One region of the Kitasatospora sp. NPDC056076 genome, then DNA from elsewhere that is predicted to be linked to it. Evidence: riboswitches for the same ligand, from Rfam matches in the RefSeq annotation. Region 1 holds a riboswitch; the other holds the start of a gene.
The links. A riboswitch is a leader RNA that binds a small molecule or an ion and turns the genes downstream of it on or off. The one in region 1 is predicted to bind magnesium.
Positions count from the first base shown of each region.

Region 1 (7,604 bases):
GCGGGCGCCCACGGATTCCGGGCGGTGCCCGGGGGGTGCTCAGGTCGTGCTCGGCCGGTGGTCGAAAGGTGCCCGGCGTGCCCGAGCAGGAGAGAGCGGGACGGCTCAGGACAGCCGCCGCCCCAGCGGCACCTTGGAGCGGGTGAACAGCGCCGCGAGCAGCCCGGCCACCACCGGCAGCACCAGGACCACCAGCAGCAGCTCCCCCCAGGGCGCGGCGAGCAGCATCCCCTTCGAGCCGAACCCGCTGGCCCGGGACTTCAACAGCCCCACCGCCGGGACGAAGCCGTTCACCGCCCCGAGCAGCGCCCCGAGCAGGGCGATCAGCGCGCACTGCAGTCCCGCCATGGTCCGGCGGATCCGCGGCGGTGCGCCGACCGCGGCCAGGGTGGCCTGGTCCTGCCGGGAGTCGGCGGCCGCGAGCCCGGTGGCGATCCCGGCCGCGCCGAGCACGACCAGCCCGGCGAAGCCGCTGAGCGCGAGGGTGAGCGCGTCGCCCTTGGGCTGGTAGCCGCGCTCGACGTCCAGCTCGGCGTAGTGGTCCAGTCGGGCCGCGGCGGCCGCGGCCCGCTGCTGCGCCTTGCGATCGGGCGGGGTGGCCGGGCGCCAGACCGCGCCCTGGGGCGCCGAGGCGAGGCCGAGCCTGCTCAGTGCGGCGGTCGACAGCAGCCCCTGGGCGTAGCGGGCGGCGTCCGGGTTGTCGACCAGCACCGCGTCCACCGGGACCTCCTGGAGGTCGGGCTTGGGGACCTGCCCGGGCTGCAGCGGGGCGCCGCCGCCTCCGCGCAGCAGCAGTACGGCCTTGCCGTCGGCGCCGATCAGCGACCGGTCGAAGACCAGCAGCTTCCCGGCGGCCAGCGCCTGTTCGGCCGTGCGGTCCCGCACGTCGAAGAGGTTGTGCAGCAGGGTGGCGTCCCCGGTGGCGAGGTGGGGGATGGCCGCGAGGTGGCGCATCTCCACCGGGCCCTTGAGGGTGACGGTGCTGGAGCAGTTGTCGCAGAACTTGTAGACGGCCTGGCCGACGTCGGCGCGCGGGCCGAGCCCGGACAGCTGCTTCTCCACCTCGGCCGGCAGCTGGGCGGCCTGCGGGCCCTCCCGGTGGCTGAGCAGTTGGACGGCGCCGTACGGGGCCTCTGGCCGGTAGTCGCGCCGGTTCTCGGCGTCGGTGCTGGTGCTGTACACCCCGATCGCGACGGCCCCGGCCACGGCGGCCATCACCGCGGCGACGGCCGGTGCGGTGCGGGAGCGGTTGCGGGCGGAGTCGCGCAGGGCCAGCCGGGGGCCGAGCGGCAGCCGCCCGGCGAACCGGCCGAACAGGGCGACCAGCAGGGGGGTGCAGGCGAGCAGTCCGAGTTCGGCGAAGACCGAGCCGAGCAGCACGGTGAGGGTGCGGGCGTCGTAGGTGCTGACCACGGGCGCGCCGTGCTGGACGGCGCCCGCGCCGTACATCGCGATCGCGCCGCCGCCGAGGAGCAGCGCCACGCCGAGCACGGTGACCAGGCGGTTGGGCGCCCGGACGGTGTCCCGGCCGGTGAGGCCGGCGGTGACGCTGCGCCGGGCGGCCTGCCAGGCCGGCAGCGCGGCCGCGAGCAGGGCGGTGATCACACCGATCCCGGCGATGGCCAGCAGGTCCACCGGGGGGAGGGCGAAGTGGCCGAAGCGGGCACCGCCGACCTCCTCGATCACCGACCGAAGCGCGGCGACCAGCCCGGTGCCGACGGTCACCCCGAGGACCGCCCCGGCCAGGCCGAGCACCAGGCCGCCGCCGAGCACCACCGCGCCGATGTGGGTGCGCCGGCCGCCCGCGGCGCCGAGCAGCGCGAGCTGGCGGCGGGAGCGGCGGGCGCCGACCGCGAAGGCGGGCCCGGCGAGCAGGGCGACCTCCAGCAGCCCCATGCCGGTGACGGTGGCGACCACGACCTTGGTGCTGTTGCCGCCGGCGGGGTCGCGGTAGACGGTGGAGTCCCGGTAGTAGGGGACGGCGCCGTACGGCGGCGGGTCGAGCGCGACGGCCCGCGCGGTGAGGGTGTAGCCGTGGGCGTTGAACGACTGGACCGTGGCCCAGTCGAGGGCGGCCCCGCCCGGGAGGTGCACCAGCCAGGAGCCGCGGTTGGTGCGGCCCTGCCCGGGGGCGGGCTGCCCGGGTTCCGCGGCGGCGGCCAGCTGGTCGAGCAACTCGCCCGGGCGGGCGATGAGTTCGACCCGCTTGAGGTCGTCCGGGTGCTCCACCAGGCCGGTGATGCGGAAGGTGGTCCGCTCCAGTCCCTGGACGGTGGTGTCGCTGCCGATCCGGAGTCCGGAGTTGTCCAGGAAGGCCTGGGTGACGGCGACTTCGTGCGGCGCGCCGGGCGCGCGGCCCTCGACCAGGTCGGCCCGGCCGCGCCAGACCGGGTCGCCCAGGTCTGCCTCGGCGGTGAGGGTGCGGACCAGGCCCTCGGGCGAGCTCGCACCGGTCTCCGGTCCGGTCCGGACGGGGGTGAGCGCGCTGCCGGGCGGGAGCAGCGAGCCGACCAGGACGGTCGGGTCGGTGCTCGCGCCCTTGAGCTGCTCGGGCGTGGGCTGTTGGCCGGGCCGCGGTTGGACGGCGAACGCGCCGTCCTCGGCGACCGGGGCCTGTTCGACGGCCTGGCCCGGGCTGAGCGCGGTGACCAGCGCGTCCGCGCCGCCCACCACCCGCTCGACCCGTTCGGCGGGGGACAGCTGGCCGCTGCGGTGGACCACGTCGGCGCCGGTGACGCCGAGCACGGGCAGGGCGATCATGGCCACGATCAGGGCGCTGCGCCCCTTGGCCCGCAGGGCGTCGCGCCGGGCCATCCGCAGCGCGACCTTCCACGCTCCGAACCTCATCGGGCCACCTCGCCGAAGGAGTTGGCGGTGGAGTCGTCGAGGGGCTGGGAGCGGTGGACGGCGGCCCGGCTGTTGCCGGAGCGGCGTCCGACGCTCTCGGAGGCGACCGAGCCGTCCCGCAGGTGGACCACCCGGTCGGCCCAACTGGCGTGTGAGGCCTCGTGGGTGACCATCATGGCGGCCGCCCCGGCGTCGCAGCGGGCGCGCAGTACGGCGAGCACGGCGTCGCCGGTGGCGGAGTCGAGCGCCCCCGTGGGTTCGTCGGCGAGGACGAGCCGGCGCTCGCCGATCAGGGCGCGGGCGATGGCGACGCGCTGCTGCTGTCCGCCGGACATGTCGTCGGGGAAGCGGTCGGCGAGCTCGCCGATGCCCAGTTCCTCCAGGGCGGCGAGGGCCTCCCGGCGGGCGGTGCGTCCGGAGACGCCGTCGAGCTCGCGCGGCAGGGCGATGTTCTCGGCGGCGGTGAGCGCCGGGATCAGGTTGTAGTCCTGGAAGACGTAGCCGACGGAGCGCCGCCGCAGGTCGGCGAGCTTGCCCCGGCCGAGGCCACCGAGGGTGACGCCCTCGACCAGCACCTCGCCGCCGCTGGGCAGGTCCAGCCCGCCGGCCAGGGTGAGCAGGGTCGACTTGCCCGAGCCGGAGGGCCCCATCACGGCGACGAACTCGCCGGCGTGGACGGTCAGGTCGACCTCGCGCAGGGCGTGCACCTCGGCGGCGCCGCGGCCGTGCACCCGGGAGACCCCGGCCAGCTGCAGGACGGGCGCGGGTCGGCTCGGATCGATGTGGGACATGGTTCCCCCTCGTGAGCTGTTCAGCTGCATATGTCGGTGAACTATATATGCCGGTGGAGGAAGAGCAAGTCGCGGCGGATTTGGTCAAGGTTCTACAAAGCTGTCGAAGATCGGCCGAAAAGGTGACTCGGGGTCGCCGCGCCGGGTCTATGCTTTGGGAGGTTTGAAAAGGCACCTCGTTCGGTGAGGCGTCTTCACGGACACAGGCCACTGACCCGACGACGTCGAGAGACGCCCAGGTTCAGGACAGGTCTTCCCGAGTTAAGGGTTGACCCCAAGTGGCTTCCGGCCGATCCGGCTGGACACGCCGTGGAGTGCCAAAGCTCTGACGAGTTGGGGTGTACCGGTCCTCGAAGACCGGTGTGCTCCTTGCCGTGTCGTGATGCGGCGCACAGACGGTGCGCCCCCGACCGGGAGGAGGCGAGAGACATGGACTGCGATAGTCCGGGCCACAGTAGCCCCTACCCCCGCATGCTCTCGAACACCTCCGGCACGCGGTAACAACCTTCCCTGCGCGTTCACCCGAAGCTTCGTCCTGCGCTCAACCATGCCCGGACGCAAGCCGATTGACGCGTCGTCAGCATCATCGTGCCCGCACGGCCGCCGCCGCTCAGCGTCGCCGTACGGCGTGGATGCCGTGCGCCCGCAGGGAGGTCCGCCGCTGCGTGCCCCCTGACGCCCCCTCAAGGTAGGGGGAGGGAGGCCCCGCCATGACCAACGTGATGCTGGACCCGAAGATCCCCACGGTCCCCACCGCTCCCGCCGCCACCGCTGCGACCGCCGCCGCCAGGTCCGCCGTCCTGGACGACGCCCACGTCGGCGACATCAAGGGTGCGCTCGGCACCATCCGGCTCGACGACACCACCCCCCGCCACGGACTCTCCGCCCGGCTCAAGACCCTGCTGGCGATCGTCGGCCCCGGCCTGATCGTGATGGTCGGCGACAACGACGCGGGCGCCTTCTCCACCTACGGCCAGGCCGGCCAGAACTACGGCACCCAGCTGCTGTGGACGCTGCTCCTGCTCGTCCCGGTGCTGTACGTCAACCAGGAGATGGTGCTGCGCCTGGGCGCGGTCACCGGTGTCGGCCACGCCCGGCTGATCCTGGAGCGCTTCGGCAAGTTCTGGGGCGCGTTCAGCGTCATCGACCTCTTCCTGCTCAACGCCCTCACCCTGGTCACCGAGTTCATCGGCGTCACCATGGCGGCCGGGTACCTGGGCCTGCCCAAGGTGCTCTCCGTGGTGCTGGCGGCGGCGATCATCATCGCCTCGGCCTTCACCGGCTCCTTCCAGCGCTTCGAGCGGGTCGCCATCACGCTCTGCGTCGGCTCGCTGCTGCTGGTGCCGATCTACTTCATGGTCCACCCGAAGACCTCACAGATGGCCCACGACTTCGTGACGCCGCAGATGCCCGGCGGCGCCGGCCAGCTCGCGGCCGTCATGATGGTCATCATCTCGATCGTCGGCACCACCGTCGCCCCCTGGCAGCTGTTCTTCCAGCAGTCGTACGTCATCGACAAGCGGATCACCCCGCGTTTCATGAAGTACGAGAAGGTCGACCTGTGGATCGGCATCGCGATCGTGATCATCGGCGCGGCCGCGCTGATCGGCCTCACGGCGGCGGCGTTCGCGGGCACCGACGGCTTCGGCCAGTTCTCCGACACGGCCGCCGTCGCCAAGGGCATCGAGGACAAGGCCGGCCACCTGGCGGGCGTGCTGTTCGCCATCGCCCTGCTGGACGCCTCGATCATCGGCGCCTTCGCCGTCTCGCTCTCCACCGCCTACGCCATCGGCGACGTCTTCGGCATCAAGCACTCGCTGCACCGCGGGGTCAAGGGCGCCAAGGGCTTCTACGCCGTGTACGCCGGACTGGTGGCCGTCGCCGCGACGATCACCCTGCTGTCCAACGGCTACACCCAGGGCCTGATCACCCAGTTCGTCCAGGTGCTGGCCGGGGTGCTGCTGCCCTCCGCCACCGTCTTCCTGCTGCTGCTCTGCAACGACAAGGCCGTGCTCGGCCCCTGGGCCAACGGGCCCCGGACCAACGCCTTCACCTCCACGGTGGTCGGCGTGCTGGTGATGCTCTCGCTGATCCTGACCGCCTCGGTGGTCTGGCCGGACATCAGCTCGGACGCGATCCTGTGGATCATGGGCGGCTGCGGCGTGATCGGGGTCCTGGTCGCGGGCTACTTCTTCACGGCCGGCCGCACCGGCACCAAGGAGGACCCGATCGACCGCACCGGCCGGGAGGACTGGCGGATGCCCCCGCTGGAGACCCTGGGCCGGCCGGTGATGTCCACCGCCCGCAAGGTCGGCATGGGCGCCCTGCGCGCCTACCTGCTGATCGCGATGGTCATGGTCATCATCAAGGTCGTCCAGACCGCGCTCAACCACTGAGCCGCCGAGCGGAGCCCGTACGGACGGGTGGCGGGCAGCGGCTCGCCACCCGTCCGTTCCTTTGCCCGCGATCCCCCGGCCCGCGTTGCCCGTGTTCCCCGTGTTCCCCGTGTGCTCCGTACTACCCGTGTTGCCCCGTTTCCCCGTGAATCCTCCGGAGGAGGTGCCGTCGTGCACACCCTGACCACCGTCGAGTTCCTGGTCCGGCTCGCCACCGGCGTCGCCTGCGGCGCGCTGATCGGCATCGAGCGCCAGTGGCGGGCCCGGATGGCCGGCCTGCGGACCAACGCCCTGGTCGCCGCCGGTGCCACCCTGTTCGTCCTGTACAGCGAGGCGGTCGGCGACACCGGCAGCCCCACCCGGGTCGCCTCCTACGTGGTCTCAGGCATCGGTTTCCTCGGCGGTGGCGTGATCCTGCGCGACGGGGCCGGCGTCCGCGGCCTCAACACCGCCGCCACGCTGTGGTGTTCGGCCGCGGTCGGGGTGCTGGCGGCCTCCGGCAAGCTGGAGCTGGCCGCGCTCGGCACCTTCGCGGTGCTCGCCGTCCACCTGGTGCTGCGCCCGGCCGGCCGACTGCTCGACCGGTCCCCGCAGTCCGGCAGCGACCCGGACTCCACCACCCGGGCCACCGTCCACGTGGAGTGCGACCGCAAGTCCGAGACCCACATCCGGGCCCTGCTGCTCCAGGCCCTGACCGCCTCCGGCCTGGCCCCGACCGGCCTGCGCGCCCGCCGCACCGAGCAGGGCGACGCCACCAGCCTGCGGGCCACCGTGGCGATCACGGGCCAGGTGGCCCCCGCGCTGGAGCAGGTCGTCAGCCGGCTCTCGCTGGAGCCGGGCGTCCGGGACCTGCACTGGCACCTGGACGACGAGTCGGACGAACCGGGCAGCCCCGCGCTCGCCTGAGCACGCCTGAGCATGTCCGCGCTCGCCTGAGCGCGCCGGGGGAGCCGAGGTAGTAGAACGGGAGGACCGTCACGCGTACCCTCCGGGAGGCCGTCCGATGCTGAGAGCCGACCCCGAGCACGGGCCGTTGGTGCCGATGCTGCTGGTGCTGACCCTCGTCACCGGGGTGGTGGACGCGGTCAGCTACCTGGAGCTCGGACACGTCTTCGTCGCCAACATGACCGGCAACGTGGTGTTCCTCGGCTTCGCCCTGGCCGGCGCCCCCGGTCTGTCCGCCACCGCCTCGCTGGCCGCCCTGGCCGCCTTCGTGCTCGGCGCCCTGGCCGGCGGCCACCTGGCCCGCCGCCTGCCCGGCCACCGGGGGCACCTGCTGACCGCCGCCGTCGCCGGCCAGGCGGTGCTCGTCGCCGCGAGCACCGTCCTGGCGGCCGTGCTCGGCCACGGCTCCGAGCCCGCCCGTTACACCCTGATCGGGCTGCTCGCCCTCGCCATGGGCGGCCAGAACGCGGTGGTCCGCTCGCTCAAGGTCCCCGACCTCACCACCACCGTGCTCACCATGACCATCACCGCCCTCGCCGCGGACCGCACCGGCCCGCGCCGGCTCGCCTCGACGGTGTGGATGTTCGCCGGAGCCCTCCTCGGCGCCGTCCTGGTCCTGCACGCC
Region 1 is NZ_JBHJWG010000004.1:160,247-167,850, forward strand. It holds gene ACFC1T_RS05360 (FtsX-like permease family protein) at 106-2,847, opposite strand; gene ACFC1T_RS05365 (ABC transporter ATP-binding protein) at 2,844-3,638, opposite strand; M-box (ykoK) riboswitch at 3,807-3,983, shown strand; gene ACFC1T_RS05370 (NRAMP family divalent metal transporter) at 4,349-6,034, shown strand; gene ACFC1T_RS05375 (MgtC/SapB family protein) at 6,206-6,940, shown strand; gene ACFC1T_RS05380 (YoaK family protein) at 7,038-7,604, shown strand, end outside.

Region 2 (7,604 bases), on a different contig from region 1:
GTCGGCGCCGGCGTAGGACTTGGTGAGGCCGACGGTCTCCAGCAGGGTCGCGCCGTCCGCCACGGCGGGCTGGGTGACGGCGGGGGCGGGGCGGGAGGAGAACGGGAAGCGCATCGGGGGGAACCTCATTGGAGCGAGTAACGGCGTTCGGCCAGGCGGTACAACCGGCGCCAGAGCAGGCGGTTGAGGGCGACGACGTACAGGCTCATCACCGCGACCCCGGCGAGCAGGTGCGGGTGGTCGCCGCGTTCGGTGGCGCCGGCGATGTACGCGCCGAGGCCGGTGGCGGTGAGGGTGGTGCCGCCGAAGGTGACCACCTCGGAGACGATGGAGGCGTTCCAGGCGCCGCCGGAGGCGGTGATGCCGCCGGTGACGTACGCCGGGAAGATGCCGGGGACGATGAGCCGCCGCCAGCGCTGCAGGCCGCGCACGCCGAGGTTGTCCATGGCCTCGCGCAGGTCGCTGGGGATCGCCATGGCGCCGGCGATGGCGTTGAACAGGATGTACCACTGGGCGCCGAGGGCCATCAGCAGCACGCCGCCGAGGTCGATCGACAGGCCGGTGCGCAGCAGCAGCCAGACCACCAGCGGGAACAGGAAGTTGGCGGGGAAGCTGGCGAGCACCTGGACCAGCGGCTGGGCGATCCTGGTCAGCCGGGGGGAGAAGCCGATCCGCACGCCGATCGGCACCCAGACGACGGTGGCGACCGCGACCAGCACCACCACCCGGGCCAGGGTGGCGAGGCCGAGCAGCAGGGGTTCGCCGAAGACGCCGAGGCCGGTGGTGCCGGCGAGGTAGCGGCCGAGGTCGACCAGGCCCCAGAGCACGATGCCGCCGGAGACGACGGTGAAGAGGAGGTCGCCGGTGCGCTGCCGGGCGCGGCTGACCGCGAGCGGCCGGTCGTCGGTGCCGAAGACCCGTCCGGCCCGGTCCAGGGCCCGGCCGAGGGGCCGCATCGCCCGGCCGAGCAGGCCGGGCAGCCGGGAGCGGCGCAGCAGGGCGAGCACGACGGAACGCTGCACCTCGGTGGCCTCGGACTGCTCGTTCTTGAAGCGTTCGGCCCAGGCGGTGAGCGGCCGCCAGAACAGGAAGTTCACGCCGATGACCAGGACGGCCATGGTGGCGATCGCCCAGCCGACCCGGCCGAGGTCGCCGGCGGCGATGGCGGCGCCCGCGTAGGAGCCGACCCCGGGCAGGGCGTAGCGCTGGTTGTCGACGCTGATCGCCTCGGAGGCGACCAGGAAGAACCAGCCGCCGCCGAAGCTGAGCATGCCGTTCCAGACCAGGCCGATCATGCCGGAGGGCAGTTCGACCTTCCGGAACCGCATCCACCGGCTGAACCGGAAGGAGCGGGACAGCTCGTCGAGTTCGCGCGGCAGCGAGACCAGTGAGTGGTAGAAGCCGAAGGTCATGTTCCACGCCTGGGACGTGAAGATGGCGAACACGGCCGCGCACTCCAGGCCGAGCTCGGAGCCGGGGAACAGGGCGAGGAAGCCGGTGACGGCGACGGTCAGGAAGGCGAGCACCGGCACCGACTGGAGGATGTCCAGCGCGGGGATCAGCACCCGTTCCAGCCGGCGGCTGCGGGCGGCGGCGTAGGCGTAGCCGAAGGTGAAGCCGACCGAGAGGACCAGCGCCGCGAACATCCGCAGCAGCGAGCGCGCCGCGTCGTACGGCAGCCGGGCCGGGTCGGTGTCCACGGCGGCGTCGCGCGCGGTGGAGAACCGTACGGTGGTGCCCTGTCCGACCCGCAGTGCGAGGTAGAGCAGGACCAGGACGGCGGCGGCCACGACCACGTCCGCCCAGCCCGCCCGGGGGGCCCGGCCCGCCCGGGACGGGCGGCCCGCGGTCCGGGGCGGCAGCGGGCCCCGGGACGGGCCCGGGGCGGACTTCGGGAAGGACATGACGGGGACCTCCGGCGCAAACCCGGGCAGTCTGCTCCCTTCTGACGTCCGTACGCAAATGGACCGGTGTTTCGGTCCGGTGCTCAGGCCGGAGGGGGCCTACGCGGTTTCGACGAACTCCAGCAGGTTGCCGACCGGGTCGGTGGTGTAGAAGCGGCGCCGGGGCGGGAGGCTGTCGTCCCAGACGACCTGGGCGCCGAGTCCGGCGAGGCGTTCGGCGAAGTCCTCGATCTCGCAGACCGCCATCCCGGGGTGGGCCTTGACACTGGGGCGGAAGCGCTCCTCGATGCCGAGGTAGAGCCGGACCCGGCCGCCGTCGGCGGCGAACCAGCAGCCGCCGCGGCCGGTCAGCGGCTGGGGCTTGGGGATCTCGGCCATCTGCAGGACGTCGCCGTAGAAGGCGCGCAGCAGGGGCTCGCTGCCGGGCGGCGCGGAGAGCTGGACGTGGTCGAGGGCCGTGATCACTTCGGCTTCCTCTCGAAGGGGTCGGACGGGGTGGACGTGGCGTGCTGCCGGGCCGCGGTGACCAGCAGCCGGGCGGTCGGGGTGGGCAGGCCGAGGTGGTGGGCGATCCACTGGGGGTCGTGCCCGTGGGTGGCGAACACCCAGGCGGTGTAGAGCCGGTTGAGGCCGGGGGCGTCGGGGCCGAGCAGGAGCGGGCGGACCTGCTCCATCGGGAAGCCCTCCAGCGAGCGGGCGCTGAACCACTGGGCGTCGTCCTCCGGAGCGGGAGGCGCGGCCAGGCCCGCCCGCTGCCGGCTGTGGGCCAGCAGCAGGGCGAGCAGCAGCCCGACGGCCGAGCCGCCGATGAGCACGCCGGAGAGGAACAGGCGCAGCGGAGCGGGCGCGGCGCCGAGGGCTGCGACCTGGAGGGCGAGGAGGAGCACGGCGACGCAGAGCGCCGTACCTCGGCTAGTCCAGGGGAACAGGGCGGTCCGGGTCATGCGGTGTCCTCCTCCGGTTGGTGTCGGCGCTGTCGGTGGTGCCACTGGTGCTGTCGGTGGTGCCACTGGCGCTGCGGCGGGGCCGGCCTCAGGCGGCGCGGACCAGCCGGGGGTCGTACTTGTAGCCGATCTGCCGGACGGTGGCGATCGCCTCCCGGTGGCCGGGGCCGAGCTTGCGGCGGATCCGGGCGATGTGGGTGGCGATGGTGCGGGTGTCGCCGGTGTCCGGCCGGCCCCAGACGGACTCCATCAGCTGGCGGCGGGAGTGCACCCGCAGCGGGTTGCCGACCAGGTGGGCGAGGAGTTCGAACTCCAGGTACGGCAGGTCGAGGTGCTGGCCGTCGACGGTGACGGTGCGCTGCTCCTGGTCGACCACCAGGCCGGCCGAGTCGAGGACGGGCCGCGGGCCGGGGACGGGCCGGGCGGCGGGGACGGCCCGCAGGGCGGGGGCGGCGGTGTGGTCCGAGAAGATGGCGTCGAGCCTGCGGTAGCGCACGGCCATGGCGGATGCTCCTTCGGCGGGTGGGGTCGGTCGGGTCAGTGGCCGGGGTGCCAGGAGGCTTCCAGTCGGGCCGTCCCGTCCGGGCCGGTGACGGAGTGCCAGCTGGCCCGCATCCGGGTGGGCCGGTCGTTCGGAAGTCCCGGGGCCGGGCTCGGGGCCGGGGCGCCGACGGCGCGCAGCACGGTGTTGTCGAGCGGGCTGGCGGCCAGCCGTCGGCCCACCGTGGCGAGGGCGGCGCGCAGTCGGCCGCGATCGGTGGACGGGAGGGCGGGCTGGAAAGCGGCAACGATGGACATGGCTGGTCACCTCCGTGACAGGACAGGCAAGATCTGAACAAGTGCGCCGGTGCGCAGGGGAGTTGATGATTCAGGCAGCGGCGGGCGCGGGCGCGGGCGTGGTCGCGGCGGCGGCCCGGTGGCGGGCGGCGGCGAGGGCGATCCGGTGCGCGGCGGCCGGCGGAAGGTCCGCGAAGCGGGCGAGCCAGTCCGGGCGGTGGCCCTGGCGGGCCAGCAGGTAGGCCAGGTGGACACGGGGCTCGTACGCGGAGGCCGGGGTGTTGCGGGTGCCCGAGCGGGGGCAGCTGCCGGGGTCGTCGAGGCGGTAGGCGCGCTCGACGCCGTCGTGCAGGGCGAGTCGGACGCTGGGGCAGTGGTGGAAGAGGTGGTGGAAGGGGGTGGTGGTGCGCATGGCCGTACTGCCTTCCTTCCCCCGGGTGCGGGGTGGTCGAGGGTTCCGGGGCGGGGCCGGGGGCGGCGGGCCGTGGTGTGCGGCGCCGCCCCCGGCGTCCGGGTCAGTGGTTCAGTGCGGTCTGCACGATCTTGACGATCACCATCACCATCGCGACCAGCAGGTAGACGCGCAGGGCGCCCATGCCGAGCTTGCGGGTGGTGGACATCACCGGCTTCTCCAGGGTCTCCAGCGGGGGCATCCGCCAGTTCTCCCGGCCGGTGCGGTCGATCGGGTCCTCCTTGGTGCCGCGGCGGCCGGAGAGGAAGGAGTACCCGGCGACCAGGACGCCCGCCACCCCGCAGCCGGCCATGATCCGCAGGATCGCGTCCGAGCTGATGTCCGGCCAGACGACGGCCGCGGTGAGGATCAGCGACAGCGTGACCAGCACGCCGACCACGGCGGCGGTGAAGGCGTTGGTCTTGGGACCGTTCACCCAGGGGCCGAGCACCGCCTTGTCGTTGCAGAGCAGCAGCAGGAAGACGGTGGCGGAGGGCAGCAGCACCCCGGCCAGCACCTGGACGAACTGGGTCATCAGGCCCTGCATGTAGCCGGTGGACAGCAGGGTGATGGCGGCCGCGGCGATCACCAGGCCCGCGTAGATGCCGTAGAAGCCCTTGGCGCCCTTGACCCCGCGGTGCAGCGAGTGCTTGATGCCGAAGACGTCGCCGATGGCGTAGGCGGTGGAGAGCGAGACGGCGAAGGCGCCGATGATCGAGGCGTCCAGCAGGGCGATGGCGAACAGCACGCCCGCCAGGTGGCCGGCCTTGTCCTCGATGCCCTTGGCGACGGCCCCGGCGTCGGAGAACTGGCCGAAGCCGTCGGTGCCCGCGAAGGCGGCGGCGGTGAAGCCCATCATGGCGGCGGCGCCGATGATCACGATCGCGATGCCGATCCAGAGGTCGGCCTTCTCGTACCTCATGAAGCGCGGGGTGATCCGCTTGTCGATGACGTACGACTGCTGGAAGAACAGCTGCCAGGGGGCGACGGTGGTGCCGACGATCGAGATGATCACCAGCATGACCGCGGCCAACTCGCCCGCGCCGCCCGGCATCTGCGGCACCACGAAGTCGTGGGCCATCTGCGAGGTCTTCGGGTGGACCATGAAGTAGATCGGCACCAGCAGCAGCGAGCCTATGCACAGGGTCACCGCGACCCGCTCGAAGCGCTGGAAGGAGCCGGTGAAGGCCGAGGCGATGATGATCGCCGCCGCCAGTACCACCGAGGCGACCTTGGGCAGGCCCAGGTAGCCGGCCGCGAGCGTCACGCCGATGAACTCGGTGACCAGGGTGAGGGCGTTGAGCAGGAAGAGGTCGATGACGCTGAACGCGCCCCAGAACTTGCCGAAGCGCTCCAGGATCAGCCGGGCGTGGCCGACACCGGTGACCGCGCCCAGGCGCAGCACCATCTCCTGGTTGACGTACAGCACGGGCACCAGCATCAGCAGCGTCCACAGCAGCTGGGTGCCGTAGTTCTGGCCGGCCTGGCCGTAGGTGGAGAAGGCGCCGGCGTCGTTGTCGCCGACCATCACGATCAGGCCGGGGCCGACGATCGCCAGCAGGGTCTTGAGTCTTGCCGACAGGCCTTGGCGCGGTGCGTCGTCATCGAGCTTGATGGTGCCGAGCGCACCCTTGATGTCGCCGACGTGGGCGTCGTCCAGTACGGCCGAACGCTGCTTCTGCGGCTTGGAGTTGAGTGTGGCGTTGGTGGTCATGACGTTCCTCCCGTGGACCCCGGGACAGGCGGGGTGATGGGGGCGCGCAGCAGTAATTCCCCCTGCGTGCGGGCACGGCGCACCGGCCCGCGGCGGGGCGGTGCCCGGGCGGGCACGGCGGAGCCGCGTGCGTGCTGGCGAACGGTGCGACGACGTCGCCGCCGTGATGTGACGGTGCGTCAGTTGTACGCGCAGGGAAGGTTGTTACCGCGTGCCGGAGGTGTACGAGGACAGGCGGGGGTAGGGGCTACTGTGGCCCGGACTACTGCAATCCATGTCTCTCGCCTCCTCCCGGTCGACGCACCCCGTGGTGCGTGTCATCGACACGGCAAGGAGTTCACCGGCGCGCGCGACTGCCACCGGTTCACCCCAACTCGTCAGAGCTTTGGCACTCCACGGCGTGTCCAACCCGTTCGGGCCGGAAGCCACTTCGGATCAACCCTTAGGTCGGGAAGATCTGTCCTAACCCTGGGCGTCTCTCGACGTCGTCGGATCAGTGGCCTGTGTCCGTGAAGAAGCCTCACCGAACGAGGTGCCTTCTTCAAACCTCCAGAAGCATAGACCGACGGAAGCGCGATACTTGCGCACTTGGTAGAACCTTTACCTTTCGCGAGGCGTGACCTCCGTCCGGGTGACGCGGGTTTGAGCGCCACGTGACGACGGAACGACTTCCCGCCGGATCCGTACCCGCACACGCACACGCAGCTGAGGGGTGGCATGGCGACCGCAGGCTCCCAGACCGCAGGACCTCCGGGGGCTCCCCGGCGGGCGAGGGCGCTGGCACTCGCCCGGCGCCCGAAGCTCTGGCTCTTCCCCGGCGTCCTGTGCGCCCTGGTGGCCGCGCTGCTCTCGCTGCTCTACCTGGGCGGCATCGTCAACCCGACCGGGCACCTGCACCGGCTGCCGATCGCCCTGGTGAACGCCGACCAGGCCCCGCCCCCGCCCGGCCAGCCGGTCAACCTCGGCACCCAGCTGACCCGCGCCGTGGTGGCCGGGACCCCGGACGACAACGTCCGCTGGCGCCAGACCGACGACGCGGGCGCCCGCGACCTGCTCGCCGCCGGCAAGGTCTACGGCGTGCTGCTCGTCCCCGCCGACTTCACCGCCACCGTCACCGCGCTCGCCGCCGGCGGGGCCACCCACCGGCCCACCCTCACCGTCCTCACCAACCCCGGCCTGGGCAGCCTCGGCTCCTCGATCGCCGCCCAGATCGCCCAGAACGCCGCCCACCAGGCCTCGGTCGCGGCCGGACAGCGGCTGCTGGCCGCCGTACCGGCCCAGGGCGGCCCGGGCGCCCAGGGGCCGGACACCGGCGCCACCGCCCGGCTGCTGCTCGCCGACCCGTTCGCCGTCGCCACCCAGGTCGGCCACCCGATCGGCAGCCACAGCGGCCTCGGCCTGAGCGCCTTCTACTTCACCCTGCTCGCCGTGCTGACCGGCTTCATCGGCGGCAACATCATCCACAACGGCGTCGACACCGCGCTCGGCTACAGCGACAGCGAGATCGGCCCCTGGCACACCCGCCGCCCGACCGTCCCGATCAGCCGCACCCAGACCCTGCTGCTCAAGATGCTGATGACCGCCGGGATCATGCTGGTCACCACCTCCCTGGTGCTGCTCTGCACGGCCGGGATCCTCGGCATGGACGCCCCGCACCAGGCCCTGCTGTGGGTGTTCGCCTACTGCGCCAGCCTCGCCGTCGGCCTCGGCGTGCAGGCGATCAACGCCGCGTTCGGCGGGATCGGGCAGCTGGTGTCCATGTTCGTGTTCATCGCGCTCGCCCTGCCGTCCTCCGGGGCGACCGTCCCGCTCCA
Region 2 is NZ_JBHJWG010000050.1:47,413-55,016, reverse strand. It holds gene ACFC1T_RS31840 (nitrate/sulfonate/bicarbonate ABC transporter ATP-binding protein) at 1-114, opposite strand, end outside; gene ACFC1T_RS31835 (ABC transporter permease) at 126-1,904, opposite strand; gene ACFC1T_RS31830 (glyoxalase) at 2,004-2,369, opposite strand; gene ACFC1T_RS31825 (hypothetical protein) at 2,366-2,848, opposite strand; gene ACFC1T_RS31820 (winged helix-turn-helix domain-containing protein) at 2,937-3,350, opposite strand; gene ACFC1T_RS31815 (hypothetical protein) at 3,386-3,646, opposite strand; gene ACFC1T_RS31810 (hypothetical protein) at 3,717-4,037, opposite strand; gene ACFC1T_RS31805 (NRAMP family divalent metal transporter) at 4,141-5,790, opposite strand; M-box (ykoK) riboswitch at 6,152-6,329, opposite strand; gene ACFC1T_RS31800 (YhgE/Pip domain-containing protein) at 6,508-7,604, shown strand, end outside.
Region 2: another riboswitch for magnesium. It lies ahead of ACFC1T_RS31805 (NRAMP family divalent metal transporter); the one in region 1 lies ahead of ACFC1T_RS05370 (NRAMP family divalent metal transporter).